DNA from 2 places in the Bradyrhizobium sp. 956_D2_N1_4 genome. Region 1 is predicted to be linked to the other one. Evidence: riboswitches for the same ligand, from Rfam matches in the RefSeq annotation. Region 1 holds a riboswitch; the other holds the start of a gene.
The links. Region 1 has a riboswitch for glycine ahead of AB7535_RS20615 (D-amino acid dehydrogenase). Riboswitches for the same ligand answer to the same signal wherever they lie in the genome.
Positions count from the first base shown of each region.

Region 1 (14,307 bases):
GAGCAGGAACTGCGCCGAGGCCGGCTTCAGCCGCTGCGAGGGCGCAAGCTGGACCGGATCGTGCGGCGCGATCAGCGGCGCCAGGATCGAGACCAGCACGATCAACGCGAGCAGGATCGTGGCCGCCGCGATGATCGGCGTCGAGGTGAGGAATCCGAAACGCGGCCGCAGCGGCGACGTGATCGGAATGGACGACTGGGGAAGGCTATCGACGGACATTTTTGTTGTTATCCTTAGCCCTAGTACCGGATCCGGGGATCGAGCAGCGTGTAGGCGACGTCGATCAGGAGATTGACGACGACATAGATCAGCGACGTCAGCAGGATCATCGCCTGGATGACTGGGTAGTCGCGCGCCAACACCGCGTCCACCGTGAGGCGGCCGATGCCGGGGATGTTGAACACGCTCTCGGTGACGACGACGCCGGAGATCAGCAGCGCAAAGCCGGTGCCGATCACGGTGATAACGGGCACCGCGGCATTGCGCAGCGCATGGCGCATCATCACTGCGACCTCGTTGATGCCCTTGGCGCGGGCGGTGCGGACGTAGTCCTCACCAAGCACGTCGAGCATCGCCGCACGCGTCATGCGCGCGATCAGCGCGATGTAGATGAAGGAGAGCGCGCAGGTCGGCAGGATGATGCGTTCGAAGAACGGTCCAAAGCCGTTGAAGATGCTGCGGAAGCCCTGCACCGGCACCCAGCGAAGGTCGATCGCGAAGACCTCGATCAGGAGATAGCCGACCACGAACACCGGCACGGAGAAGCCGAGCACGGAGAGGCCCATCACGAAACGATCGATCCAGGTGCCGTGCTTCCACGCCGCGATGACGCCCAGGGGCACGGCGACGATGACGGCCAGAATGATTGTCGAGAGCGCGATCGAGATCGACGGCTCGACGCGCTGGCTGATCATCTTCATGACTGGCAGGTTGGAGATCAGCGACGTCCCGAGATCGCCGTGCAGCAGCTTGTTCACCCAGGTGATGAATTGCACGATCAGCGGCTCGTTGAGGCCGAGCGAGTCGCGGATGCGTTCCAGCCGTTCCGGCGTCGCGTTATCGCCGGCGAGAATGGCGGCGGGATCGCCCGGCGTCAGCCGCAGCAGCAGGAAGACGAACAGTGCGACGACGCCCATCACGGGCACCGCGGCCAGAACGCGGCGAATGAGATAACCTAGCATGCACCTATCTCCGGCTGCGGAACTTGTGGGGCCGGGAGGCCCCCGTGGAATCGGTTCTGTCTATCATGCACGCCTGTCACTCGGGCTGGAAAGCCGGCCGTGGAAGCCGACGTTTCGGGGCAAATTGTGTGCCAAGGGCAGGGCGGTCGCAAGGGGCCGCCGAGCCTCCGATATCGACCACTCAGGATGCATGACGGAACTCGCGCTCAACCCTGAGTGAGGGGGCGGTCGGCGGTGCGTTGAGCCCGCGCCAGCCGTCGATGGTCCCGGCAATCATCTGCGCGGTCGCGGCCGACAAGGTCCAGCCGAGATGGCCGTGGCCGGTGTTGAAGAAAAGGCCTGGCATCCGTCCTGCGCGCACCACTGGCATCATGTTCGGCATCATCGGCCGCAGCCCGGCCCAGGGCACGACCTTGGACGTTTCGACGCCGGGGAAGTTGCTGCGCACCCAGTCGACCAGCGGCTGCACGCGGTCGGCGCGGATGTCGCGGTTGAAGTCGTTGAACTCGGCGGTGCCTGCGACGCGGAAACGATCGGCGCCCAGCCGGCTGGTGACGATTTTTGCGGCTTCGTCGAGCAGGCTCACGGTCGGCGTCGCATTGCGGCTTGCGGCAGTGTCGAGCTGAACGGTGATCGAATAGCCCTTCACCGGATAGACGTTGACGCGCTCGTCGAGGAGGGCGGCGAAGTGGCGGCTGGCCACACCGGCGCAGACCACGACGCCGTCAGCCTTCAGCATGCCGCGCACGGATGCGACAGCATCACTGGCCGAAAGATCAGCCCAGCCGATGACAAAGCCGCCACCTGCCTGGGCAATGGAATCGATGTTGGCTTCGTGGATAAAGGTCGCGCCGCGCCGCTTGCAGGCTTCCGCAAGTCCGCGCGTGAACTTGTGGATATCGCCGGTCGCATCCGACGGCGTGTAGAAGCCGCCAAAATAGTCCTTGCGCAGCGTCGGCTCGATGGCGCGGATCTCCTCTGGCGTTACCGGGCGGCGATCGAGCCCGCCTTCCTTCAGCAGCGCATTGACCTGCAGGCCGGATTCAAAACCCTTCTTGTCGTGATAGATGTGCAGGATGCCGCAGCGTTCGAGATCGAAGTCGATGCCTTCGCGCTCCGCGATCTCGAACAGATGCTTGCGGGCTTCGATCGCGAGCCGCGTGGTCTGGATCGTGTTGGCGCGGTAGTTGCCGATATTGGCGACGAACTCGCTCATCCACGAATATTTGTGCCAGTTCGGCCGCGGGTTCATCAGCAGCGGCGCGTCGCGCCGGAACATCCAGCGCAGGCCTTTCAGGATCGTGGCGGTGCTGTTCCACACCTCGGCATTGCTGGCGGAGAGCTGTCCGCCATTGGCGAAGGACGTCTCCATCGCGGCGTAGCGGTGCTTGTCGAGCACCGTCACCTTGTATCCGCGTTCGAGCAGGGCATAGGCAGTCGTTACGCCGGTGATGCCGGCGCCGATGATGGCGATATGGGTCATGGCAGGTTCGGGGCTCCCGTGAGTTAGAGTCGGCTAACCGCCGGCCAAAGGCCGTTGGCGGCGCCCCATCTGTCACGGTTACCTGAGAGCTTGATCCGGCGCGGACCTCGGCGAGGTCAGCTCCGGACTATCCCCTTCGGTGGACGTCACGACCACATTGGCCGTGCCGCCTCTCTCCAGATCGTCCTGACGATACGGTCCTTTTGCCTGAGAGTTTCCGGGGCGGTTGCTCCGTCGGCGCCGCAACGAAAGCCTGAACTCTCGTTGCGATCTCTCCCGCATCGTCGCGTGGACAATCGAGCAGTACGATGCGCCTCATTTTTAGACAAGGCTAAATTTAAACCGCGACTGCCAACGCATTGTGCAGTGCGAAGGCTGCGTCGTCAGTCGAGCGTCGCCAGCAAGCCCGCCATCAGGCGCCCGCGTTCAACTAGGCTCTCGACCTCGATGAACTCCTCGAGCGTGTGGCCGTTGCCGCCGCGCACGCCGAGGCCGTCGAGCGTCGGGATGCCCATCGCGCCGGTAAAGTTGCCGTCGGAGCCGCCGCCAGAGCTCGCATGCGGCAGCTCAGTGCCGAGCGACTTGGCGATGCCGCGCGCCTTTTCATACAGCGCCATGGTGCCGGCATCGGGCTCCCATACGGGGCGCGTGACGCCGCGCGTCACCTTGAACGTGACATCATTGGTCGTGCCCGACAGCGCCAGCATCCGCTCGACGCCGCGGTCGAGATCGGCCTGGCGCTTGGCCATGGACAGCGCCTCGCCGGTGGCGGTCGTGGCAACGCAATTGACCCATTGTCCGCCGTGCACGACGCCGACAGAGAAGGTGCAGTCCTCCGTCGTCATCGCGTCGATGGCGAGGATCTGCCGCGCCATCTCGCGGATCGCCGAGCGTCCGGCCGACAATGTCGCGCCGGCATGGCTCGGCCGGCCCGTCGCTTCCAGATTGAAACGCGCGATGGCGTAACGTCCGGTGGTGACACCGTTGTCGGCGCGGCCCGGTTCGGGCACCAGCACATATTTGTTGCGCGCGGCCTCCGCCTCGATGATGTCCCGCGTCGAGGGCGTGCCGACTTCCTCGTCGGGCGTAAACAGCACGGTGATCGGCAGCGGCGTGGTGAAGGAAGCGCGTGCCAGCTGCCGGATCGCTTCCAGCGAGAGATAGTTGCCGCCCTTCATGTCGTAGATGCCGGGGCCGTAGCACTTGTTGCCCTCGCGCCGCCATTTCAGCTTCTCGATGGTGCCGACCGGGTGGACGGTATCCATGTGGCCGGCGATCAGGATGCCCGGCTCGCCCTGTTTCGGATGCGGGAAGCGCGCGCGGATCACGCCGCCGAAGCCCTGTCGACCGCCGATGCGTTCGATCGTCGCACCCATGATCGCCATATCCCGCGCTGCGATATCGAGCATGCGGTTGACGGCACTCGCGTCCCAGGTCGGGCTCTCGCATTCCACCCAGGTGCGCAGGCCCTCGAGCATCGCCTCGGAATCGAAGGGAAGATTGGCTGGATTCATCTTAATGTCTCTCAAGCTTCGAAAGATGGAACGCGCATTGCATTGGCGCGGACGGGACTGGCGGAAAGCGTTGTAGAGCCAAACCGGTCTTTGTGGAGCCCGTGGGCGCGCCGCTTGGGGCTGCAGCGAAACCGGATTGACGCGCTCAACACTGTCTGCAAGTCTCGAAAGACAAAGGCATCGCATGAGGTTAGTTCGCCTAAAGAACGAACCGAATGCTCAACCAATAACCTGCCTTTGAACAGTTTCACGTCAGGAGAAACTTTTATGTTGAGCTTGATGCGCCGGGGGCGTCGCGCGTTCGCCTCCACACTTGCGCTATCGGTCGTTGCGCTTTCGACGGCGATGGCCTCGCCGGTACTTGCCGCCGCCAGCAAGACCATCACCGCGGTGATGCATTCGGATCTGCGCATCATCGATCCGATTTTCACCACCGCCTACATCACGCGTGACCATGGCTACATGGTCTACGACACGCTGATCGCGACGGACTCGAATTTCAAGATCCAGCCGCAGATGGCGGACTGGAAGATCTCCGACGACAAGCTCACCTACACCTTCACGCTGCGCGACGGCCTGAAGTGGCACGACGGTACGCCGGTGACGGCGGAAGACTGCGCCGCTTCGCTGAAGCGCTGGGCCGCGGTCGACGGCATGGGCCAGCAGATGATGCAGTTTACTGCGAGCATCGAGGCGACCGACCCCAAGACGATCACGCTGAAGCTGAAGGAGCCCTACGGCCTCGTGCTCGAATCCATCGGCAAGCCGTCCTCGCGCGTCGCCTTCATGATGCCGAAGCGTCTCGCCGAAACGCCGCCGGACAAGCAGATCCCCGAGCAGATCGGCTCCGGCCCGTTCAAGTTCGTGCAGGGCGAATTCCAGCCCGGCGTGAAGGCGGTCTACGTCAAGAACACCGACTACGTGCCGCGCAAGGAGGCGTCGAGCTGGACTGCCGGAGGCAAGCTGGTCAAGGTCGATCGCGTCGAATGGATCACCATGCCGGATGCGCAGACCGCAGTGAACGCGCTGCAATCGGGCGACATCGACTTCATGGAAGTGCCGCCGTGGGATCTGCTGCCCGTCCTTGAAGGCAATGCCGACCTCAAGACCGAGACGCTGAACAAGTTCGGCTACCAGACCCTTGGGCGCATGAACTTCCTCTATCCGCCCTTCGACAATCCGAAGATCCGCCGTGCCGCACTTCTGGCGATGAACCAGAAGGACGTGCTCGACGCGCTCGTCGGCAATCCCAAATACTACAAGATCTGCGGTGCGTTCTTCATCTGCGATACGCCGTTCGCGACCGACGTCGGCTCGGAATCGCTGGTCAAGGGCAACGGCATGGCGGAAGCCAAGAAGGCGCTCGCCGAGTCCGGCTATGACGGCACGCCCGTCGTGGTCATGGTGCCCGGCGACGTCGTGACGCTGAAGGCGCAGCCGACGGTCGCGGTGCAGTTGCTCCGCGAGGCCGGCTTCAAGGTCGACGCGCAGGCGACCGACTGGCAGACGGTGGTCAGCCGGCGCGCCAGCCAGAAGCCTCCGAAGGAGGGCGGCTGGAACATGTTCTTCACCAACTGGGTCAGCGCCGACGTGTCCAACCCGATCGCCAATCTGTCGATCGGCGGCCAGGGCAAGAAGGGCTGGTTCGGCTGGGCGGAGAACGCCAAGATCGAGAAGCTCAAGGACGACTTCGTCCGCGCCGCCTCGCTCGACGATCAGAAGAAGATCGCGACCGAGATCCAGAAGGAAGCCTATGACCAGGTGATCTACGTGCCGCTCGGCCAGTATCTGGCGCCGAGCGCGTGGCGGAAGTCGCTCACCGGCGTGCTCGACGGCCCGGCGACGCCGGTGTTCTGGAACATCGACAAGACCGAGTAAGGCGAGGGCGCGCCAGCGCGCCTTCCCCGAGCGTTACGCGGCGTCGCTGTCATCAGCGGCGCCGTTTTCGTTTGTCAGCCTCGCGTCAGCTTTTAACTCTTCCAGTGTCCAATCATTGCTATTTGTTTCTGACTTGAAATAGATGTGCGCGGTTCGCACATCACTTCCTTCCTGCATTTGAGTCCCGTGTCGATTGATTTTTCATTTCGGGCGATGGCCGAGCGGTCCGATCGCGCGCCGGCGCGATGGCGGCGGCCTTTCCTGCGCTGGCTCGACGGCGTCGAGGCGGGTTGGGCCGTTCCGCTTCTCATTGTTTGCTTTGTCGCGCTCTGGACGATCTATCTGGTCGTCGCCTATGCCGGCAGCGGCCTGCACCCTGATACCCTCGAGGCCTGGACGCTCGGGCGCCGTTTCGCGTGGGGCTACCACAAGCATCCGCCGCTGATGGGCTGGGTTACGGCGGTGTGGACCTCCGTTTTCCCGCTCAGCAACTGGTCGCTGCAATTGATGGCGATGGCCAATGCCGGGCTCGCCCTGTTTTTCGTCGACCGGATCGCACGGCAGTTCGTGACCGGGCACAAACGCATCCTGGTGCTGCTGCTCCTGATGCTGACGCCAGCCTATCAGTTCCACGCCCAGCGCTTCAACGCCAATGCGGTGCTGCTTGCGCTCTGGCCGCTCGCGACCTGGTGTTTTCTGCGCGCGTTCGAGACCCGCAGCGCGGCCTGGGCGGTCGCGGTAGGATGCACCACGGCGCTGGCGATGGTCGGCAAATATTATTCGGTCTTCCTCGTGGCGAGCTTTGCATTTGCCGCGCTGGCTCATCCCGCGCGCCGCGCCTATTTCACGTCCGCTTCGCCGTGGATATCGGTCGTGGTCGGACTCGCGGTGTTGTCGCCGCACATCTACTGGCTCGCGATGACCAGCGCGTCGGCCTTCACCTACGCGATGGCGCACGCCAACGGCAACTTCGTGAGCTCGCTCGGCGAGGTGCAGAACTTCCTGCTCGGACTCGTGGCGGCCATCAGCGTATCGGCCGTCTTCTGGGTGATCATCGCCGGCACACGGCTGAAACAATTTGCGGCCGACTTCGCCGCGATGAGTTCCGGCCTGCGGCTTCTTTTTTACGTTGCGATCGGCACGATCGTGCTGCCGGTCCTGACGTCGCTGGCGATGGGCACCGATCTGCCGTCGCTATGGGCGCTGCAAGGGCTGTTCCTGTTCGTCGTGCTGATCGTTTGCGGCACGCGCTACCCGATCGAAAGATTCTACACCGTCAATGTCACGGTCATCACCGCAATCGTTGGGCTCGCCGCTGTCTTCGTCGCCGCCCCGATTCACGCCGTCTATCGCAACAATCACGGCTACGAAGAGGGCCGGAATTTCTACGCGCAGGTAGCCAACGAGCTCACCCGGGAATGGCACGAGCTGACCGGGGAGCCGCTCAGCGCCGTCAGTGGCGACGATTCACTGGCCTTTGCGACCGCGTTCTACAGTCCGGACCATCCGTATTACGCGCGGCCGTTCGAGTTTCAGTACATGTGGGGCATGCCGCGAAAGACGACACTGGATCGCGGCTGGGCCGCGCTCTGTTTCAGCGGCCAGGACTATTGCGGCAGGTGGATGGAGTCCGTGTCCGCGCGCGCCGAGCATTTCGTCAGGCGCCAGTTCACCGTGCAGGCGACGCTATGGGGCAAGCCCGGCCTGACGCGGGACGTGGTCGTGCTGATCGTGCCGCCGCGAACGAGCAGCGCGACGCCCGAGAGCGCCGCGCAGGACTTCAGCGCCAGCAGGCGCCCGACGGACTAGGCTTTGCGCTCAGCAGTGGCTGTCGCGGATTCGCTCGAGGCCTTCGCTCGCGAAGGGGGGAGTGAACGCAGTTCGGTCGGCGCCCGGCGTCGGGCGCTCCGTTTCCGCCCGATCCGGGGTGGTGTTGTCTTCGCGATGTTCCGGTTCCATGAGGCGGCCTTTCGAATTGCTGCAGTACAACATCGACGCGGCCGGGAAGTTCCTCATGCGATGGGACGATGATGCGGCTTGAACAGCCGTCCCTTTTCCACCACCAGCACGATCGCAAGCGCCGCCAGCGTCGACAGGAAGAAGCCGACCGAGAACGGCAGCAGCGTGCCGTCGAAACTCTGGCCGATCGCCATGCCGACGACGATGCCGATCAGCGTCGTGATCGAGCCGTAGAGCGAGGAGGCGGTGCCCGCGATGTGGCCCTGCGGCTCCATGGCGAGTGCGGTGAAGTTCGCGACCATCATGCCGAATGAGAACATCATCAGGGCGGACAGCACCATGAACAACGAGAGCGGCAGCATGCCGAGAGTTTCCGTCAGCAGCATCACGCCCGCAACCGCGGTGTAGAGCGTCAGCGCGCCGTGCGAGATCACGCGCATGCCGAGCCGTCCGACCAGCTTCGCATTGAGGAAGCCGGCGATCGCGGTGCCGGCCGCGATCGCGGCGAAGGCAATCGGGAAATAATGGCCGAGATGATAGACGCCGGTGAAGACCTGCTGCGCCGAGAAGACATAGGCAAAGAGCGCGCCTATCACGCTGCCGGCGGCCGTCGCATAGCCGATGGTCTGGCGGTTGGTCACGGTCTGCCGGAACGCCGAGAGCACGTCTGCGGGCGCCAGCGACCTGCGCTCGGACTCGGGAAGGGTTTCGGGCAGCCGCAGCACGCTCCATGCGAGCGCGAGCAGTCCGTAGAGCATCAGTACGACGAAGATGCCGCGCCATTGCGTGACCAGCAGCACCGCCTGCCCGAACGAGGGCGCAATCACCGGCACCGCGATGAACACCATCATGGCGAGCGACATCACGCTCGCCATCCGGCGGCCGACATAACAGTCGCGCACGATCGAGGTCGCGATCACGCGCGTCGCCGACGTGCCGAGCCCTTGCAGCGCGCGCGCCAGCAGCAGCGTCTCGAACGAGGGCGCGGCGACCGCCAGCACGCTTGCCACCGCATAGACCGCCATGCCGCCGAGCAGCACCGGGCGGCGCCCGAAGCGGTCCGACAACGGGCCCATGACGAACTGGCCGGCACCGAAGCCGATCAGGAAGGTGGAGAGCACCAGCTGAAGATGGTTGGCGTTGGGAATGGCGAAGGCTGCCCCGATGTTGGGCAGCGCCGGCAGCATCATGTCCATCGCAAGCGGATTCAGCGCCATGATGGACGCGATCACGATGACGAATTCTGGAAAACCCATGGGCCGGTGTCCCGAGGACACCCAATCGTCGGCATTGACGTCGGACAAAGCTCACCTCTGAAAATCAGAGGCTTTTTGATCGGTTATGCTGCGTCGCACAACCCATGTTTCGGGATGGCTGACAGGCGGGGCGGTGTCGGACACGAGTTGGTGAGGTCGCCCGTCACGCCGGCGGACCCGTCGAGGTTAAGGACGGCTTAAGCGCGGCCCGACCTAGCCGTCTCGACTAGGCCGAGCGCCAATCGTCCCGCGGTGTCGACATAGTCGAGATCGCGATGGATCAGCATCACGGTCGTGGCGCCGTCGAGCAGGATCACGAGCTGGCGTGCGACCGCCGCTGCACCGGCAACGCCATGCCCGCGCAATTCGGTTTCGAGCCACGCTTCAAAACGCTTCTTGTGCGCCGCGCCGGCCTTGACCGCGGGATGTGCCGGCGTGTTTGCGAGCTCGGCGATGGTGCGCAGGAATCCGCAGCCGCGCCATCGCGGCGTATCCACGGAGCGTCCGAGCCTTGTGAAGAGACCGCGGACCTTATCGGCCACCGTGCCCTCGGTCTCGGCGAACCAGCGCATATAGAGCTCCAGCGTCGGCTGGTCCCTGGCCGCGATGGTCTCGGCGACGAGCTCGTCCTTGCTGGCGAAGTGATAATAGAGCGTCTTCTTGGTGACGCCGGCCTTCTCGGCGACCGCGTCCATGCTCACCGCCCTGATGCCTTCGCCATAGAACAGGCGCGTCGCCGCGATGACGATCTGCTCGCGAGTGGTGTCGCCTTTGCCTGACATCGCGAATGTATACTGCCTAGTGAGTATACACGACAAGATCGCTGTGGCTGACTTCCGCGCCTGTTCGACCTGGAATTCGACCCGGAAGGAGCCTGCACTTGTCCGATCTCGTACTCTCCGAAACGCGAGGCGCTGTCGCGCTGCTGACGTTCAATCGCCCGAACAAGCTCAATGCGCTGAGCTACGCCCTCGTCGACCGCTTGATGGCGATCCTCGATCGCATCGAGGACGATGCCGAAATCCGCGCCGTGATCCTGACCGGGGCGGGCGACCGCGCCTTCTCGGCCGGCGCCGACATCGCCGAGTTCTCGGAGAGCGTGAAATGCGGGCCGGACGCGGCGGTAAAGGCCTTCGTGCGGCGCGGGCAGGCGATGACGGCGCGCATGGAGGCGTTTCCGAAGCCGATCATCGCCGCCGTGAACGGCATCGCCTTCGGCGGCGGCTGCGAGATCACGGAAGCCGTGCATCTCGCCGTCGCGAGCGAGCGGGCGAGCTTCGCCAAGCCCGAGATCGCGATCGGCATCACGCCGACCTTCGGCGGCACGCAGCGCCTGCCACGGCTCGCAGGCCGGAAGCGGGCGCTCGAATATCTCCTGACAGGAGATTCCTTTTCACCACAGCGGGCTCATGAGATCGGTTTGGTCAACCAGGTCGTGCCGCACGGGCAGCTGCTGGACGCAGCCTTCGCGCTGGCAGACCGCATCACGCGGCATTCGCGCCTGGCGGTCGCCCGGGTCATCACCGCCGCCACGCGGGGCCTCAACGTCTCGATCTCGGAAGGCCTCGCCATCGAGAGCGAGCAGTTCGCACGCATGGCGGCGACCCGGGACGCGCGCGAAGCACTCGATGCCTGGCTTGCCGCCCGCTTGTCGCGGTAGGGGTAGCGCGGCGGATCTGGCGGTCACGGCGACAGGGAACCTGTTCCCCTGCCGTCCAGACGGACGGCTGGCAACCAGGGATTCACCATAAGCGCGAGCGCAACGCACAGGGGAGATGAATCCGCAACCCATCCTGTCCATGGTGGCACGGCCTGGCGCCGCGTTGGCGCCGGGAGAAACCTGGCCAAGCAAGGTATCCGATTGTGTCCGACGTCACCGGTGCAGCACGATGGTTGGACCCCTCGGCCGACATGGCTTCGCGGCGGAACTTCTGGCTTGCCTGCCTGATCGCACTGACCGCAATGCTGGTGCTCGGCAATCTCGCCAACGACGCCGTGCTCGATATGAAATATGGCTGGGACACCCGCGTCAATTGCGCGGCGGTCGAGGCGTATGCCAGCGGGCTCGATCCCTATTTCGTCAAGAACCTGAAGGGCACCAAGCTCTCTTATCCCTATCTCCCGGTGACGCTGGATGTCTTCCGCCCCATGTGCGCGGGTGGACTTCTGGTCGATCACTACAAGGGCATCTTTCCTGTCCTCGCCGTGCTTTGCGGGCTCCTCTTGCCCGGTCTTGGCCGAACGCGCTCGGGCGCGCGCGATGTTGCGCTGAGGGTGCTCTGCACGCTCGGCGCGTTCGTCGGTTTCGAATGGGTGCAGGCGTCCGGCAACTTCGCGATCCTGAGCGGCATGCTGACTGCGATTGCGCTGAGGTTTCTGCTTTCTCCGTCTGCGTCCGGCGCGTCTGAGGACCGCAGCTTTCCGTTGCGGTTCGCCGGCGCCGCGCTGCTCGGCCTCGTGACGTCGTTCAAGCTGGTGTTCTTTCCCGTGCTGGCCGCGCTCTATTTCCTGCCGCTGCCGCGCAGCCGCAAGCTCACGCTGATCGCGGTTGCGGCGTTCAGCTTCGCATTGCCGATCCTGATATCGCGGCTGATGTACCCCGAGCTGTTCGCGAGCTGGCAACTGGCGATGGGCGGAAAGATCCCCGACCAGCATCTCGTCGATCTCTTCGAGATCAATCCGTCGCTGCTGCTGGCGGCACGCGACCTCATGGATCATGCCGGCCTCGGTGACAGCAAGGCGGCGACGTTCGCGACCTATGCATTCGCAGCACTAGCGCTCGTGCTGGTGCCGTTTGCATTGTCCATCCTGCGCGTGGTCACGAGCGAACCAGCGCAGGAAGGCGGATCGCTTCTGACGCGACTGGATCGCTGGCTGATGGATCATCCCCGCGTTGCCATGCGCATCACGGTATTCGCGATGTTTGCGCTCTATCTCAGCTCGCCGCGCCTCAAGGAATATGCCTTCTTCGAGCTCGCGCTTTATGCCGCGATCCTCGTCGTCGATCTTCCGGCCCTGGCACTCGCCGCGTTCCTCGCCGTCGGTCTCGCGTTTCCGGCACTGATCTCGATTCTGGGGACGGCATTCGAGGGCAGCTTCATCCTCCTCATCATTGCGCTAACAAGTTTCTGGATCCTGCTGCTCGATTTTCGCGCCGAGCCGAAGCGGCTGGAGACGGAAGGCGCGCAGTCATAACGCATGCCGCCGTGTCCGCCGGGCAAGGACGGCGCCTTGCCCCCGCGCAGGCTCCAGCCGGTTCGTGACTGCATCCGTCTGCCGTCCGCCTTTGGGCGGAGGCTCGCCCCGTCAGCTCCGATGGTGCGGGCAGCCGGGGTCGAACCGGCACAGCGCTTGCGCGCCGAGGGATTTTAAGTCCCTTGCGTCTACCAATTCCGCCATGCCCGCTTGATCCAACGAGATCAACTAGTTAAGTCCACCTCCGGCCGTCTGGAATTGGCGCGTTTCGCGGGCCGGATGGGCGGTTCTTCCTTAAGCGAGCCGGCTGCGCAAGGCAAAGCCTCAATCCGGACATTTGTTGTTGCTTTAGGCATTCTCAATCCACGGGGACTATTCATCCGGCATGGCTGCTTCGCTTCCCTCTCCGCTGCGCTTCTGCGGCGCGCTCGTTGTGCTGCTTGCGGGCGGCGCACTATCCGGCTGCGCCAGCATGAGCGAGACGGTCGCTCCGGCCTTTGCCGACCCCGGCAAATACGAATTGTACGACTGCAAGCAGCTCGAGGGTGAGCGCAAGGCGCTTGCCGCCCGCACCGCCGATTTGCAGAAGCTGATGGACAAGGCCGAGACCGGGGCCGGAGGCGCCGTCGTGTCCGAGCTCGCCTATCGCAACGACTATGTCGCGGTGCGCGGGCAGTCGCAACTTGCCGAGGAGGCATGGCGCCGCAACAAGTGCCGGGAAACGCCGCCCGGTGCGACGCCGGCGGCCTCTGCTCCGCAGCGGCCGGACATCAAGCCCGCCCCGAAATCCGGTAGCGCCGTTCGCTGAGTTGATACGATTGCGCCCGCCTCAGGGGCGCCAGCCGTAGATCCAGTCCTGCCGCGCCAGCATGCGCTCCGGGCCGAGCGCGCGGATCGCAACATCGCGCGCGATCGCGAGCGGCCCACCGAGATGATAGATGCGGCCCTGCTGCCGCGCCGTCCGCTGCACCCGCCGCACCCGCGCCTGCCGCGCGCGGCCATATTGCTTCAGCGCCGCCGTGATGCCGGCCGCGCTCTCGGCAGCCTCGAGGCTCAGATGCCGCGCGAGCACGGCGGCATCCTCGATCGCCATGCCGGCGCCCTGGGCCGCGAATGGCAGCATCGCATGCACGGCGTCACCGAGCAGGCCGACCGGTCCATCGCTCCACGGGCAGCCGTCGGGCACGCCGAACAGCGCCCATTTGCGCCAATTGTCGACGGCAGTGAGCATCATCCTGGCCGCCGACGGCCAGCGCGGTGCCGCGAAGGCGTCCATCACCTCGAACGGGTCGCCCGGCGTGCTCCAGCCGGGCCTGTTCCAGGTCCCCGGCAGCACCGCGACCACGTTGATCTGGCGCCCGCCGGCGATCGGATAAGCGACGAGATGGGCGTTCGGACCCATCCAGAGCTGCACCCGCCGCGCGGTAAAATCCTTCGGCAGTTGCGTGGCGTCGAGCGTGCCGCGCCAGGCGATCAGGCCGGAGAAGCGCGGCTGCACCTCGGGAAACAGATGCTGGCGTACCGTCGACCAGATACCGTCGGCGCCGATCAGTGCGCTGGCCAGATCGCTGCGGCGTATCGTGCCGCTGCGATGGACGACCGTCAGCCCCTTGGCGTGGGGCGCCACATCCTCGAAGGTCGCACCTAACTTCAGATCGATATCGGGATGGTCGGAGACCGCACCGGCCAGCGCGGATTGCAGGTCGGCGCGATGCACCACCCAATAGGGTGCGCCGGCCCGCGCGGAAGCGGCTTCGCCGAGCGGCATGCGCAGCAGTTCGCCGCCGGCCCGCGCGCTCATGACGCAGAGCGCCTCAGGCGTGACGGCGCTTCGCTTGAGC
Region 1 is NZ_CP197237.1:4,327,828-4,342,134, reverse strand. Features, by position in the region: gene AB7535_RS20625 (ABC transporter permease) at 1-219, opposite strand, end outside; gene AB7535_RS20620 (ABC transporter permease) at 240-1,181, opposite strand; gene AB7535_RS20615 (D-amino acid dehydrogenase) at 1,363-2,664, opposite strand; glycine riboswitch at 2,732-2,846, opposite strand; glycine riboswitch at 2,850-2,953, opposite strand; gene AB7535_RS20610 (M20/M25/M40 family metallo-hydrolase) at 3,048-4,178, opposite strand; gene AB7535_RS20605 (ABC transporter substrate-binding protein) at 4,446-6,056, shown strand; gene AB7535_RS20600 (glycosyltransferase family 39 protein) at 6,270-7,865, shown strand; gene AB7535_RS20595 (multidrug effflux MFS transporter) at 8,069-9,271, opposite strand; gene AB7535_RS20590 (TetR/AcrR family transcriptional regulator) at 9,469-10,053, opposite strand; gene AB7535_RS20585 (crotonase/enoyl-CoA hydratase family protein) at 10,152-10,931, shown strand; gene AB7535_RS20580 (hypothetical protein) at 11,135-12,466, shown strand; tRNA gene AB7535_RS20575 (tRNA-Leu) at 12,588-12,676, opposite strand; gene AB7535_RS20570 (twin-arginine translocation pathway signal) at 12,852-13,274, shown strand; gene AB7535_RS20565 (FAD-dependent monooxygenase) at 13,296-14,307, opposite strand, start outside.

Region 2 (14,307 bases), 160 kb from region 1:
GGTCCGCTGCAAACGCGCGTGTTCGATCAATGGGAATTGGGCCCGCTGCTCGAAGGGCTTGGGTCCGGCCCAATGCCGGTGATCACGGGTCTCGATCCGAAACTCGCGACGCTGGCCCCGCGCGAGGCCGCAACGCCGCCTTTCGCCGAAGCCGGCTATCGCTCACCGAATTTGGGGAAGCGGTCCTTGAAGGCCGGGAGGATTTCCGCCGTCAAACCCCGATCAGACGCTGGTGGGGCGGAACGCTTCTGACCAACGAACGGCTGTGGCGTTGGGACCGACAGAACCGTTCGCTCGTTGCACCCTTGATACGCGTTCGGGGACGTAGGGTGGGCAAAGGCGCGCAAGCGCCGTGCCCACCATATTCCAACGCGCATAAAGGTGGTGGGCACGCTTCCGCCTTCGCTCTTCGAGCTACGGCGGACAAGTCGCTTTGCCCACCCTACGAAGCTACGATCCCTTACTCCGCCGCTTCCGCGTAATCGCTCACCGGCGGGCACGAGCACACCAGGTTGCGGTCGCCATAGACGTTGTCGACGCGACCGACCGGGCACCAGTATTTGTCGGTGCGCGAGACGCCGTCGGGAAAGCAGCCCTCGGCGCGGGTGTAGGCGCGATTCCAATCGTCGTCCGCGATGTCGTGCACGGTGTGCGGGGCGTGACGCAAAGGCGAAGCCTCGATCTTGAAGCGGCCGGCCTCGACCTCGGCGATCTCCTTCCGGATCGCGATCATGGCGTCGCAGAACCGGTCCAGCTCCGCCTTCGATTCCGACTCGGTCGGCTCGATCATCAGCGTCCCCGGCACCGGAAAACTCATGGTCGGGGCATGGAAGCCGTAATCGATCAGGCGTTTTGCGATGTCGTCCACGGTGACGCCCGACGTCGTCTTCAGCGCGCGCGGGTCGACGATGCACTCATGTGCGACGCGGCCCTTCGCGTTCTTGTAGAGCACCGGGAAGTGCGCATCGAGGCGCGCGGCAATGTAGTTGGCGTTGAGGATCGCGATCTCGGTGGCGCGCTTCAGGCCGTCACCGCCCATCATCAGAATGTAGATGTAGGAGATGGTCAGGATCGACGCCGAGCCGAACGGCGCGGCCGAGACCGGGCCGACCGGTGCTTCGGCTTGCGTCGCCGGATGACCGGGCAGGAACGGCGCGAGATGCGCCTTCACGCCGATCGGGCCCATACCGGGGCCGCCGCCGCCATGCGGGATGCAGAAAGTCTTGTGCAGGTTGAGATGGCTGACGTCGGCGCCGTAATCGCCGGGCCGCGACAGGCCGACCTGCGCGTTGAGGTTGGCGCCGTCCAGATAGACCTGGCCGCCATGGCCGTGCACGATGTCGCAGATCTCGCGGATGTGCTCCTCGAACACGCCATGTGTCGAGGGATAGGTGATCATGACCGCGGCGAGATCGGCCGAATGCTTCTCGGCCTTGGCGCGGAGATCGTTGACGTCGACGTCGCCGTTCTTTTCGCAGGCGACCACCACCACGTCCATGCCGACCATCGCGGCCGAAGCCGGGTTGGTGCCGTGGGCGGAGGAGGGGATCAGGCAGATTTTTCGGTGCGTCTCGCCGCGCGCGGCATGATAGCCGCGGATCGCGAGCAGCCCGGCATACTCTCCTTGCGCGCCCGAATTCGGCTGCAGCGAGATCGCGTCATAGCCGGTGATATCGCACAGCCATTTTTCCAGCCGCGCGAACAGTGCGTGGTAACCCTTGGCCTGCTCGCGCGGGGCGAACGGGTGCAGGCTGCCGAACTCCGGCCAGGTCAGCGGCATCATCTCGGTCGTCGCGTTCAGCTTCATCGTGCAGGAGCCGAGCGGGATCATGGCGCGGTCGAGCGCGAGGTCGCGATCGCTGAGCTTGCGCATGTAGCGCAGCATCTCGGTTTCCGAGCGATGCGCGTGGAACACGGGATGGGTGAGGAAGGCGGTGGTGCGCTTGAGCGACTCCGGCAGCGCCTCGCGCGTGGTGGCGTCGATCTCGGCATAGGTGAGCGTGCCGCCGAATGCGCGCCAGACCGCTTCGACGGTTGCCGGCGTTGTGGTCTCGTCGAGCGCGATGCGCAACGCCGTCTCACCGACGCTCAGGTTGATCTTCTCGGCAGCCGCGCGCGCGACGATCTCGGCGCGCTTGGCACCGGCGTCCACGCTGAGCGTGTCGAAGAAGCTATCCGACTGCGGCGCAAAGCCGAGCTTGCGCAAGCCCGCTGCGAGCACGGCGGCGCGGCGATGCACGTTGCGCGCGATCTGCGAGAGACCCTCGGGGCCGTGATAGACCGCGTACATCGAGGCGATCACGGCGAGCAGCACCTGCGCGGTGCAGATGTTGGAGGTCGCCTTCTCGCGGCGGATGTGCTGCTCGCGGGTCTGCAGCGCGAGGCGATAGGCCGGCATCCCGCGCGAGTCCACGGAGAGGCCGACGATGCGGCCGGGCAGCGAGCGCTTCAGTGCATCGCGCACCGCCATATAGGCCGCGTGCGGCCCGCCATAACCCATCGGCACACCGAAGCGCTGCGCCGAGCCGATCGCGATGTCGGCGCCCAACTCGCCGGGCGAGGCGAGCAGCGTCAGTGCCAAGAGATCGGCGGCAACGATCGCGAGCGCGCCCTTGGCCTTCAACGTCGCGATCGCGGGCCTGAGGTCGCGCACGGCGCCCGAGGAGCCCGGATATTGCAGCAGCGCGCCGACCACGTCGGCCTTGTCGAGATCGGCGAGGGGATCACCGACGATCAGGGTCCAGCCCAGCGGCTCGGCGCGGGTGCGCATCACCGCCAGCGTCTGCGGATGCACGTCCTTGTCGACGAAGAAGGCTTTTGCTTCGACCCGCGAGTGGCGCTCGGCGAGCGCCATGGCTTCGGCCGCGGCGGTCGCCTCGTCGAGCAGCGAGGCGTTGGCGACGTCGAGCCCGGTGAGGTCGCAGATCATGGTCTGGAAGTTGAGCAGCGCCTCCAGCCGGCCCTGGCTGATCTCGGGCTGGTAGGGCGTGTAGGCCGTGTACCAGGCCGGGTTCTCCAAAATGTTGCGCTGGATCACCGCGGGCAAAACCGTGCCGGAATAGCCCTGGCCGATCAGCGAGGTGAAGACCTGGTTCTCTCGCGCGAGCTCGGCCATGTGCGCGATCGCCTCGGTCTCGCTCAAGGGCTTGCCGAGGTCGAGCGGGGCGGTCTGCCGGATCGAGGCCGGCAGCGTCTCCGCCATCAGGGCGTCCACGCTCTTGGCGCCGACGGCCTCCAGCATTGCGGTGACGTCGCGCGCCGACGGGCCGATGTGGCGGCGAACGAAGGTGGCGGCGGTGTCGCCATTGGATTTGCGGTGCGCGGTCATCATGGGTCCTCGCTTTAGATTTCGCTGTCGCCGTCATGCCCCGCGAAGGCGGGGCATCCAGTAAACGCAGGCGTCACGGCTTGAGCCGAGAAGCCGCGGCGTACTGGATCACCCGCCCCAGTGCGCAGTGCGCACAAGGCGGGTGATGACACCGAATATGAGGTCAGAGTTCGCTTCATCTCACGCCGTATGTGCCTTGTAGGCGGCCTCATCCATGAGGCCGCCGAGCTCGCTCTTGTCGGCAATTCTGATCTTGAAGAACCACGCCTTGCCTTGCGCGTCCGAGTTCACCAGCGCCGGCTCGGCGGCGAGCGCGTCGTTGGTCTCGAGCACTTCGCCCGTAACAGGCGCGTAGACGTCGGAGGCGGCCTTCACCGACTCCACGACGGCGGCGGCTTCGGCCTTCTTCAGCGCACGGCCGGCTTTGGGCAGCTCGACGAACACGACGTCGCCGAGCTGGGACTGCGCGTAGTCGGTGATGCCGACGGTGGCGACGTCGCCGTCGATGGCCAGCCATTCGTGGTCGGAGGTGTACAGCGTCGTGGTCATTGTCTTGTCCTCAGCGTTTGTAGGTGTTTTTCACGAAAGGCATGGCGGCGACCGTGAGCGGCAGCCGCTGGCCGCGCACCTCGGCGAACAGTTTTGTATCGAGCGCGCTCGATGCCGTGGGCACGTAGCCCATCGCGACCGGCGCATTCAGGCTCGGGCCGAAGCCGCCCGAGGTGACCTTTCCGATCGGCTCGCCGCCGGCGTCATCCGCAAACAGCAGCGCGCCCTCGCGCACCGGCGCGCGGCCTTCCGTACGCAGGCCGACGCGGCGGCGGCTTGCGCCGTTATCGAAATGAGCGAGGATCGCATCAGTGCCGGGAAAGCCGCCGGTGCGCGCGCCGCCGCTGCGGCGACTCTTCTGCACCGACCATTCCAGCGCGGCCTCGACCGGCGTGGTGGCGGTGTCGATGTCGTGGCCGTAGAGGCAGAGCCCGGCTTCCAGCCGCAGGCTGTCGCGGGCCCCTAAGCCGATCGGCATCACATCGGGATTGTCCAGCAGCGTTTTGGCGAGGCGCTCGGCATCGGCCGCGGGGACCGAAATCTCGAACCCGTCCTCGCCGGTGTAGCCGGAGCGCGAGACGAAGCAGTCGAGGCCGGCGACCTTGTGCGGGCCGGCATCCATGAACTTCATGGCGGGCGCCTCTGCACACAATTTCGCCAGCACCGCTTCCGCCTTCGGGCCCTGCAGCGCGATCAGGGCGCGGTCTTGAAGCGAATCGATGATGCAGTCGTCCGAGAGATGCGCGCGCAGATGCGCCTCGTCCGCTTCCTTGCAGGCGGCGTTGACGACCAGGAACAGGTGATCGCCGAAATTGGCGACCATCAGATCGTCGAGAATGCCGCCGTCCGGATTGGTGAACTGGGCATAGCGCTGCCGTCCCGGGGCGATCGCCACGATATCCTGCGGCACCAGCCGTTCCAGCGCGCGGGCGGCGTCCTCGACCTTGCCCGACTTCGGCCGGAGCGCGAGCTGGCCCATATGGGAGACGTCGAACAGGCCGGCGGAGGAACGGGTATGGAGGTGCTCTTTCAGGACGCCCGCGGGGTACTGAACGGGCATGTCATAGCCCGCGAACGGCACCATCTTGCCGCCGAGGGAGACATGAAGCCCGTGAAGGGGCGTACGTTTGAGGGAATCTTGGTCGTGGCGCGCAAGCATTACGGGGCCCTCGGCGGTTCCCCGGGGACGATTCCCCGATGGACACCAGTCGAAGCCCCATCTGTCGCTGTGCCTGAGAGTATTATCCCGTCGGCGGACGCAGTCCGGGCCAACCCTTATGAAAAGGTATTTGCCCGTCGGCGCCTCTTTCCAGATGTCGTCAAAGCCACGCGGTCCTTTTGCCTGAGAGTTTCCGGGGCGGTTGCTCCTTCGGCGCCGGCACCAAAGCCGGTCTCTCCCGACGTGGCCGTACGATACAGATGGGTACAGACCACAGGCCGGCCAAGCCTGTCAACGCGCACCTGGCGGCTTTCAACGGGATTGCAAACGGGATTGCGCGCCTGCGGCAACTCACTGATCTCCTTGCACAGTTTCTGGACAGCGCAGCTGGCCTTGTCTAAAAGCGCTTTGACCCGCAGATATCAGCCCAAATGCCCGGTTTGGATGGCGTATCGCGGGTCCAAGCACACCCGATTGGATGAACATGAGCGGCGTCAACGAGATCAGGTCGACCTTTCTGAACTTCTTTGCCGAGAACGGCCACGAGATCGTGTCGTCCTCGCCATTGGTGCCGCGCAACGATCCCACGCTGATGTTCACCAATGCCGGCATGGTGCAGTTCAAGAACGTCTTCACCGGCGTCGAGAAGCGGCCCTATCAGCGCGCCACCACGTCGCAGAAATGCGTGCGCGCCGGCGGCAAGCACAACGACCTCGACAATGTCGGCTACACCGCGCGCCATCTCACCTTCTTCGAGATGCTCGGCAATTTCTCGTTCGGCGACTATTTCAAGGAGCGCGCGATCGAGCTGGCCTGGACCCTGATCACGCGGGAGTTCGGGCTCAAGAAGGACAAGCTGCTCGTCACCGTCTACCACACCGACGACGAGGCGGCCGGGCTGTGGAAGAAGATCGCGGGCTTCTCCGACGACCGCATCATCCGCATCCCGACCTCGGACAATTTCTGGGCGATGGGCGACACCGGGCCGTGCGGCCCGTGCTCGGAGATCTTCATCGACCGCGGCGACCACATCTGGGGCGGACCTCCGGGCTCGCCGGAAGAGGATGGCGATCGCTTCCTCGAATTCTGGAATCTCGTGTTCATGCAATACGAGCAGGTGACGAAGGAGGAGCGCGTGGATCTGCCGCGTCCCTCGATCGACACCGGCATGGGGCTGGAGCGCATGGCCAGCATCATGCAGGGCGTCGACAGCGTGTTCGAGACCGATCTGTTCCGCCATCTGATCGATGCGACGTCGTCGGCGCTCGGCGCCGGGCCGAACGAGCAGACCGTGGCCTCGTTCCGCGTCATTGCCGACCATTTGCGTTCCTCGGCCTTCCTGGTCGCGGATGGCGTGCTGCCCTCCAACGAGGGCCGCGGCTATGTGCTGCGCCGGATCATGCGCCGCGCGATGCGCCATGCGCAGCTGCTGGGTGCCAAAGAGCCGCTGATGCATCGCCTGGTCTGGGCGCTGGTCCGCGAGATGGGCCAGGCCTATCCCGACCTGATGCGCGCGGAGAATCTGATCGAGGAAACGCTGCGGCTGGAAGAGACCCGCTTCCGCAAGACGCTGGTGCGCGGCCTTGCCATCCTCGACGAGAAGAGCGCGTCCCTGAAGAAGGGCGACATGTTTGACGGCGACGTCGCCTTCACGCTGTACGACACCTACGGTTTCCCGCTCGACCTGACCCAGGACGCACTGAAATCGCGCGGCATCGGCGTCGACCAGGCCTCCTTCACCGACGCGATGGAGCGCCAGAAGGCCAAGGCGCGCGAGTCCTGGAAGGGTTCGGGCGAGGCGGCTTCCGAAGCGATCTGGTTCCCGCTGCGCGAGAAGCTCGGGGCCACCGAATTCCTCGGCTATGAGACCGAGAGTGCCGAAGGCGTGGTCTCCGCGCTGGTGAAGGACGGCCAGGAAACCGCGAGCCTCAAGGCCGGCGAGACCGGCGCGATCGTGCTCAACCAGACGCCGTTCTACGCGGAATCAGGCGGTCAGGTCGGCGACACCGGCGTGCTCAGCGGCGAGGGCGGCATCAAGTTCCGCGTCACCGACACGCAGAAGAAGCTCGGCGATCTCTTCGTTCACGTCGGCACCGTGGAGAGCGGCGAGCTGAAGCTCGGCACCGCGCTGCAGCTCGAGGTCGATCACGGCAGGCGTTCCTCGATCCGCGCGCACCATTCGGCAACGCATCTCATCCACGAGGCGCTGCGCCAGGTGCTCGGCGACCACATCGCCCAGCGCGGCTCGATGGTCGCGCCGGATCGTTTGCGTTTCGACTTCGTGCATCCGAAGCCGATCACGGCGGAAGAGCTTGCCCGCGTCGAGGACATCGCCAACGACGTGGTGCTGGAGAACGACGAAGTCACGACACGCGTGATGGGAGTCGATGAAGCGCGCGAGGCCGGCGCGCGCGCGCTGTTCGGCGAAAAGTATGGCGACGAGGTCCGCGTCGTCTCGATGGGCCGGACCGCGCGGGAGCGCGGCACCAACGCGCTCGGCTGGTCCGTCGAGCTCTGCGGCGGCACCCATGTGAAGCGCACCGGCGACATCGGCCTGATCACGCTGACCGGCGAGAGCGCGGTCGCCTCCGGCGTGCGCCGCATCGAGGCGCTGACCGGCAACTACGCGCGCAGGCACGCCAACGAGACCATGGCGCTGGCGAAGACCGCGGCCAACGAGCTGCGCACCTCGATCGACGACGTCCCGGCGCGCATCACAGCCCTGATGGAGGAGCGCAAGAAGCTCGAGCGCGAGCTCTCCGACGCCCGCAAGAAGCTCGCGATGGGCGGCGGTACATCCGTCGGGAACGGCGCAGCCGCAGGCGTGCGCGAGGTCGGCGACGTCAAGCTGATGGCGCGCGCGGTCGAGGGCATCGAGATGAAGGATCTCAAGAGCCTTGCGGACGACGGCAAGAAGCAGATCGGCTCCGGCGTGGTCGCCATCGTCGGCGTCACCGAGGACGGCAAGGCCGGGATCGTGGTCGGCGTCACCGCCGATCTCACCGCGCGCTTCAATGCCGTGAACCTGGTGCGCGTCGCCTCCGAGGCGCTCGGCGGCAAGGGCGGCGGCGGCCGGCCCGACATGGCGCAGGCTGGCGGTCCCGATGGCGCCAAGGCGCCCGAGGCGCTCGCGGCGATCGAAAAAGCGATGGCAGGCGCGTAAACGGCCATGCGCCTCGTTCCGCGAGGACGTGGCTCGGCCGATCCCAACCTAAGGGATCGCCTGTACGAATTGCTGGAGCACGATCCGCTCGCCTACTCGATCGGGTCGCGCTTCATCCAGGTGATCATCAGCGTCATCGTGCTCGACGTGGTCGCGATGATCCTCGCCTCGGTGCCGGAGCTCGACGCGCGGTTCGACACGCTGTTCAGCGCGGTCGCCGTCCTCGCCGTCATCGTGTTCGCGCTCGAATATCTGGCGCGGCTGTGGACCGTGGCGGGGCACACCCAGCGCAACGGCTCCGCGCTGTCCGACCGGCTCTCTTATGCCTTCTCCGCGCTCGGTATCATCGACCTCATGGCGTTCCTGCCGGCCGCGATCGTGCTGGCCACCGGCCGGCACGCGACGCTGGCTGGGCTCGGCGTGCTGCCGTTCTTCAAGCTGATCCGTTATTCGCCGGCGATGCGCTCGCTGCTCGCGGCCATCCATGCCGAGCGGCGTGCGCTGATCGGCTGCATCGTCATCCTGATCGGCGTGGTACTGACCTTCGCCTCGCTGCTCTACGCCATCGAGCGTGATGTGCAGCCCAGCAAGCTCGGCACCATTCCGGACGCGATGTGGTGGGCAATCGTGACGCTCGGCACCGTCGGCTATGGCGACGTCGTGCCGGTGACGCCGCTCGGCAAATTCGTCTCGGTGTTTGCGATCATCTCAGGTTTTGCCATGATCGCGCTGCCGGTCGCGATCATCTCGACCGCCTTTGCCGAGGAGGTGAGGCGGCGCGACTTCGTGGTGACCTGGGGCATGCTGGCGCGGGTGCCGTTGTTCTCGCATCTTTCGGCCGCGGAGATCGCCGACATCATGCGGCTGCTCCGCGCCCGCACCATCGAGCAGGGCGAGATATTGGTGCGCCGTGGCGATACCGCCTCGTCGATGTATTTCATCACTGCCGGCGAGGTCGAGATCACGCTGCCGAGCCAGCAGGTGCGGCTCGCCGACGGCACGTTCTTTGGCGAGATCGCGCTGCTGCACAAGACCAAACGCAGCGGTACGGTGACGGCGACGCGCAAGACGCGGCTGCTCGTGCTCGACGCCCAGGATTTTCACGCGCTGATCGAGCGCATGCCGACGCTCGCCGCCCACGTCCACCAGACCGCGAAGGCACGGCTCGAGGAGACCGGCGATCTTGCGGCGGCAGAATTGGCGCAGGCGGAGCGCGACGACACCGCCTCCTAAGCGGTCAGCCCTTCTTCAGGAAAATGTAGTCGGCCGAGTAGGGCGCGCTTTTGAATTCGCCGGCCTTGTCGCAAGAACCCTCGAGCTTGCCGCCGTGGGTGTTGATGCGCTGGACGGTGGTGACGGGCGTCAGCACGCCGCTGCCGCGGCGGGAGGCGACCTCCAGCTTGAGCCAGGGGATATCGGCGGCGGTTGCGCCCGGCGCGTTGCCGATGGCCTTGCCGGCCACGGCGCTGCCGTCGGCGAGTTCCCAGTTCGGGCCGGCATAGTGGCGGCCGACGGTCTTGCCCTCGGCGAGCAGCGTCGCCACCGGCTCGCGGAAGGCCCAGGCAAGCTTGCCGTCGGCGGCTGCCTTGCAGTCATAGACCTGCGCGCCTTCGGCATGGACGCTGAGCACGACGGTCTCGCCGGGGGCGGCGATGGCGTCGGGGAGCGGCTCCGCGGCGGCGGCCGGCCCGGCCAGGGCGGCCAGCAGCATCAGGCAGGGGACAGCGAACTTGACGATGGACATGGGTGGCCTCCGCGCAACGGTGTCAAAATGAATGGGCCGCGCCCAAGCGCGGCCCATAATGATGTCTAACCCCGATCAGGCAAAAATAATGCGCGGGCTTACGCCAACGCTTTCGTGAGGTTCTCTGCGACCTTGTCGAGGAAGCCGGTGGTCGAGAGCCAGCGCTGGTCGGCGCCGACCAGGAGCGCGAGGTCCTTGGTCATGTAGCCTTCCTCGACGGTGTCGACGCAGACCTTCTCCAACGTGCTCGCGAACTTGGCAAGCTCGGCATTGTTGTCGAGCTTGGCGCGATGCGACAGGCCGCGGGTCCAGGCGAAAATCGACGCGATCGAGTTGGTCGAGGTCTCCTTGCCCTTCTGGTGCTCGCGGTAATGGCGGGTCACCGTGCCGTGAGCGGCTTCGGCTTCCACGGTCTTGCCGTCGGGGGTGAGCAGCACCGAGGTCATCAGGCCGAGCGAGCCGTAGCCCTGCGCGACCGTATCGGACTGCACGTCGCCGTCGTAGTTCTTACAGGCCCAGACATAGCCGCCGGACCACTTCAGGGCCGAAGCCACCATGTCGTCGATCAGGCGGTGCTCGTAGGTCAGGCCCTTGGCCTCGAATTCCTTTTTGAACTCGCGGTCGTAGATGTCCTGGAAGATATCCTTGAAGCGGCCGTCATAGACCTTGAGGATGGTGTTCTTGGTCGAGAGGTAGACCGGGTAGTTGCGCAGCAGGCCGTAGTTCAGCGAGGCGCGTGCGAAGTCGATGATGGAGTCGTCGAGATTGTACATCTGCATCGCGACGCCGGACCCCGGGGTCTTGAACACTTCCTTCTCGATGACGGTGCCGTCCTCGCCGACGAACTTCATCGTCAGCGTGCCCTTGCCGGGGAACTTGATGTCGGTGGCGCGATACTGGTCGCCATAGGCGTGGCGGCCGATGATGATCGGCTTGGTCCAGCCGGGAACCAGGCGCGGCACATTCTTGCAGATGATCGGCTCGCGGAAGATCACGCCGCCGAGGATGTTGCGGATGGTGCCGTTCGGCGACTTCCACATCTGCTTGAGGTTGAACTCCTTCACCCGGGCCTCGTCCGGGGTGATAGTGGCGCACTTGACGCCGACGCCGACCTTCTTGATGGCTTCGGCGGCGTCGATGGTGACCTGATCGTTGGTCTCGTCGCGGTACTCCATGCCCAGGTCGAAATACAGCAGCTCGACATCAAGGTACGGGTTGATCAGCTTGTCCTTGATGTACTGCCAGATGATCCGGGTCATCTCGTCGCCATCGAGTTCGACGACGGGGTTGGACACCTTGATTTTTGCCATGATCGGGGAAGCCTCTTAGGAACGGCGCTTTGGCGCGCCACGGGAATATCCGCCGCCTCTTAGCACCGGACTGCAGCGGGCGAAAGCCAAGGGATTATGCACTTTTAGCTCATCCAGCTTGCCCAGATGGGGGGCGGGGCGGGCCCTGCCGCGGGGGCGAGCCTCAGGCTTCAGAAGAGATTCAAAAGTCGAATCCAACCCGTTATTTCCCTTGAGAATTTCGTCAGGACAGGCAAACGACAGGCGAACGGGCAGCCGGCCCCTTGGGCCGGCTTTGAATCAATTCCTGAAGAGCGCCTTGCCAAGGCCTTGAGAACCAGTGTGAAAGCGAAGCGAGATGTCGGGGACTGACAAGAGCAAGGCGGGCCTTTCCCTCGACGGTCCCATCGTGATCCTGGTCGAGCCGCAGCTTGGCGAAAACATCGGCATGGCCGCGCGCGCCATGGGCAATTTTGCGCTCAGCCGATTGCGCATCGTCAATCCTCGCGACGGCTGGCCCAATATCGCCGCGCAGCGCGCCGCGGCCGGCGCCGACTATATTCTGGAAAAGGTCGAATTGTTCGACACGGTCGGCGAGGCGGTCGCCGACCTCGATCTGCTGTTCGCCACCACCGCGCGTCCCCATGACCAGGCCAAGCCGGTGGTGGGGCCCGAGGCAGCCGCGGCCGAGATCTCGGGTCACGTCGCGACCGGGGGCAAGGCCGGCATCCTGTTCGGCCGCGAGCGCTGGGGGCTGACCAACGAGGAGGTTGGGCTCTCGAATCGCATCATCACCTTCCCGGTCAATCCGGGCTTTGCCTCGCTCAACCTCGCCCAGGCCGTGCTGCTGGTTGGCTATGAATGGTTCAAGCGGGCAACGTCAGGCGAGCTGCCGCACAGCATGCCCGAGCGGTCCGAGCGCGCCTCGCAGCACCAGATGCAGGCCTTCTTCGACAACCTCATCCGCGAGCTCGACCGGGTCGAATTCCTGCGCCCGGCCGAGAAGCGCGACACCATGCTGGTCAACCTGCGCAACATCTTCAGCCGGATGGAGCCGACCAAGCAGGACATGCACACCCTGCATGGTGTGGTGATGGCGATCGCGGAAGGGCGCAAGGGCCCGGCCAAGGGCGGCGTGCTCGACGGCGAGCAGGCCACGCGCCTGCGCGCGTTGCTGGCCGAGCACGGCCAGGGCGGCGGCGTACCCGACAGCGGATCGACCGTGCGCGGCCTCGCCCGCCTGCTCCGCCGCAACCCGACCGATGCCGAGCGCCTGCTCTGGCAGGCCCTGACCCGCGACCGCCGCTTCGCAGGAGGGTTCAAGCGCCAGACCCCGGTCGGCCGGCACATTCCCGATTTCGTCTCGTTCCCGCACCGGATCGCGATCGAGCTGGTCAACCCGGGCGAGGGCGAGACCATCGCGGCTGATCGTGCGGGTCGGCGGACGTGGCTGGAGGCGCGCGACTATCGCGTGCTGGAGATCCGGGCAGCGGACGTCGAGCGCGATCTCGAGGCGGAGCTGGTGCGGTTGCAGGGGATGATCGAGCAGAGCGCGTAGGCCGGAGCTCTCGTAGGGTGGGCAAAGGCGCGTAGCGCCGTGCCCAACATTTTGCCTTCGAGCGCGATGGTAGGCCCGCTTCGCTTTGCCCACCCTACGAGATCGCGCTTGTGGGGTGCGTTAGTCGTACTGCGTCAGGCGGCGCTTGCGACCGGGGCTTTTGGGCCGCTCTGCTGCAGCCGACGTAACGCCGCGAGGTTGGTCTCGACCGAGGCGAGGCAGCAACGCGATTTACCGCCTGACTTCGCCTCGTAAAGTGCTGCATCGGCGACCGCGAGCAATTCCTCGACTTCGGCGCCATGATCCGGCGACATCGCAATGCCGACGCTGGCGCCGACACCGGCGCGCACCTCGCCGCCGAGCTCATAGGAGACGGCAACCTCGCTGATGAGGCGGTATCCCGCCTCCTGGGCCATTTCGGCCGTGACGCCGTCGACGAGCACGACGAACTCGTCGCCACCCATCCGGGCGACCACCGCGCCGTCCGGCAGCGCCCGGCGCACGCGCCCGGCCACCGCTTTCAGCACCTCGTCGCCCGCCGCATGTCCGAACGTGTCGTTGACCGGTTTGAAGTCGTCGAGATCGAAGAACATCACAGCGAACCGTCGTTCGGCGTGGGCTCCAAGTCTGGCGCTGAGTGCCTCGACGAAGCCCGCGCGATTGAGCAGCCCCGTGAGTGCATCATGATGTGCGCGATGGCTGTTCTCGCGTTCGGCGCGCATGGTGGTGATCAGCATCCGATTGAGGCGGAAGGCGGCGGCCGTCATCGCGGCCAGATACATCGGCACCTGGAGGTAGACGATGTAGAACAGCGGCTCGCCGGCGAACGCAGCGCCGGGGATGATGGGACCGAGGCTCAGCAGGATCATGGTCCCGGCCAGCCGCGGCGCGCCGAAATTGCGGAAGCAGATGCCGCCAACCATCGCCGCCGCCGAGAGCGAGGCCAGCATGGCGACGACCCAGTCCCCGCTGGCCAGGCTGGCAACGACGCCAAATCCAACGCTGGCGCTCCAGGCGACCGCGAGCAGGAGATGAAGGTCGGTCGGCGTCGGGCAGTGGGCACGCGCCCTGCGATGCGCGCTGACGAGCACGGCGAGGCGGGCCAGGCAGATCGCGATCTCCATGACCAGCCAGACAATGAATGGTGCAGTCTGCTTGCGGCCAGCGATCACGGCGGCGACGGCAATGGTGTTGACGGCGCCGGCAGCAAAAACCGGCAGCGATCCATAGAGCTGGACAATGAGCGCGGCGCGGATGTCGTCGGGAACACCTAGCCCCGGCTCGGCGAGCCAGCGTGTCAGGCGCCAGCGTGGCGCACTGTAGAGTCCCTCGTCCGATTGCATTGCAGAGCGTCCCCGTATTCCGGGCGCCAACAACGATGACCGCTCCTAACAAGCCTTTTAAGACAGCCATCGATTGCCGGGCGTGCTTGACGCAAGGTAAACCGTCGCAAGCGCGGCCGCGGGCGTGCAGGAGAATGCGGATTGGTGCAGGCCGAAGGTGCGGCGACGGATGTG
Region 2 is NZ_CP197237.1:4,485,184-4,499,490, reverse strand. Features, by position in the region: gene AB7535_RS21410 (hypothetical protein) at 1-252, shown strand, start outside; gene gcvP (aminomethyl-transferring glycine dehydrogenase) at 461-3,328, opposite strand; gene gcvH (glycine cleavage system protein GcvH) at 3,509-3,877, opposite strand; gene gcvT (glycine cleavage system aminomethyltransferase GcvT) at 3,888-5,036, opposite strand; glycine riboswitch at 5,199-5,287, opposite strand; gene alaS (alanine--tRNA ligase) at 5,521-8,199, shown strand; gene AB7535_RS21385 (cyclic nucleotide-gated ion channel) at 8,206-9,432, shown strand; gene AB7535_RS21380 (DUF3455 domain-containing protein) at 9,437-9,943, opposite strand; gene AB7535_RS21375 (NADP-dependent isocitrate dehydrogenase) at 10,042-11,253, opposite strand; gene AB7535_RS21370 (TrmJ/YjtD family RNA methyltransferase) at 11,591-12,790, shown strand; gene AB7535_RS21365 (GGDEF domain-containing protein) at 12,925-14,133, opposite strand.
Region 2: linked by a shared signal. The riboswitch ahead of gcvT (glycine cleavage system aminomethyltransferase GcvT) and the one ahead of AB7535_RS20615 (D-amino acid dehydrogenase) in region 1 are both predicted to bind glycine.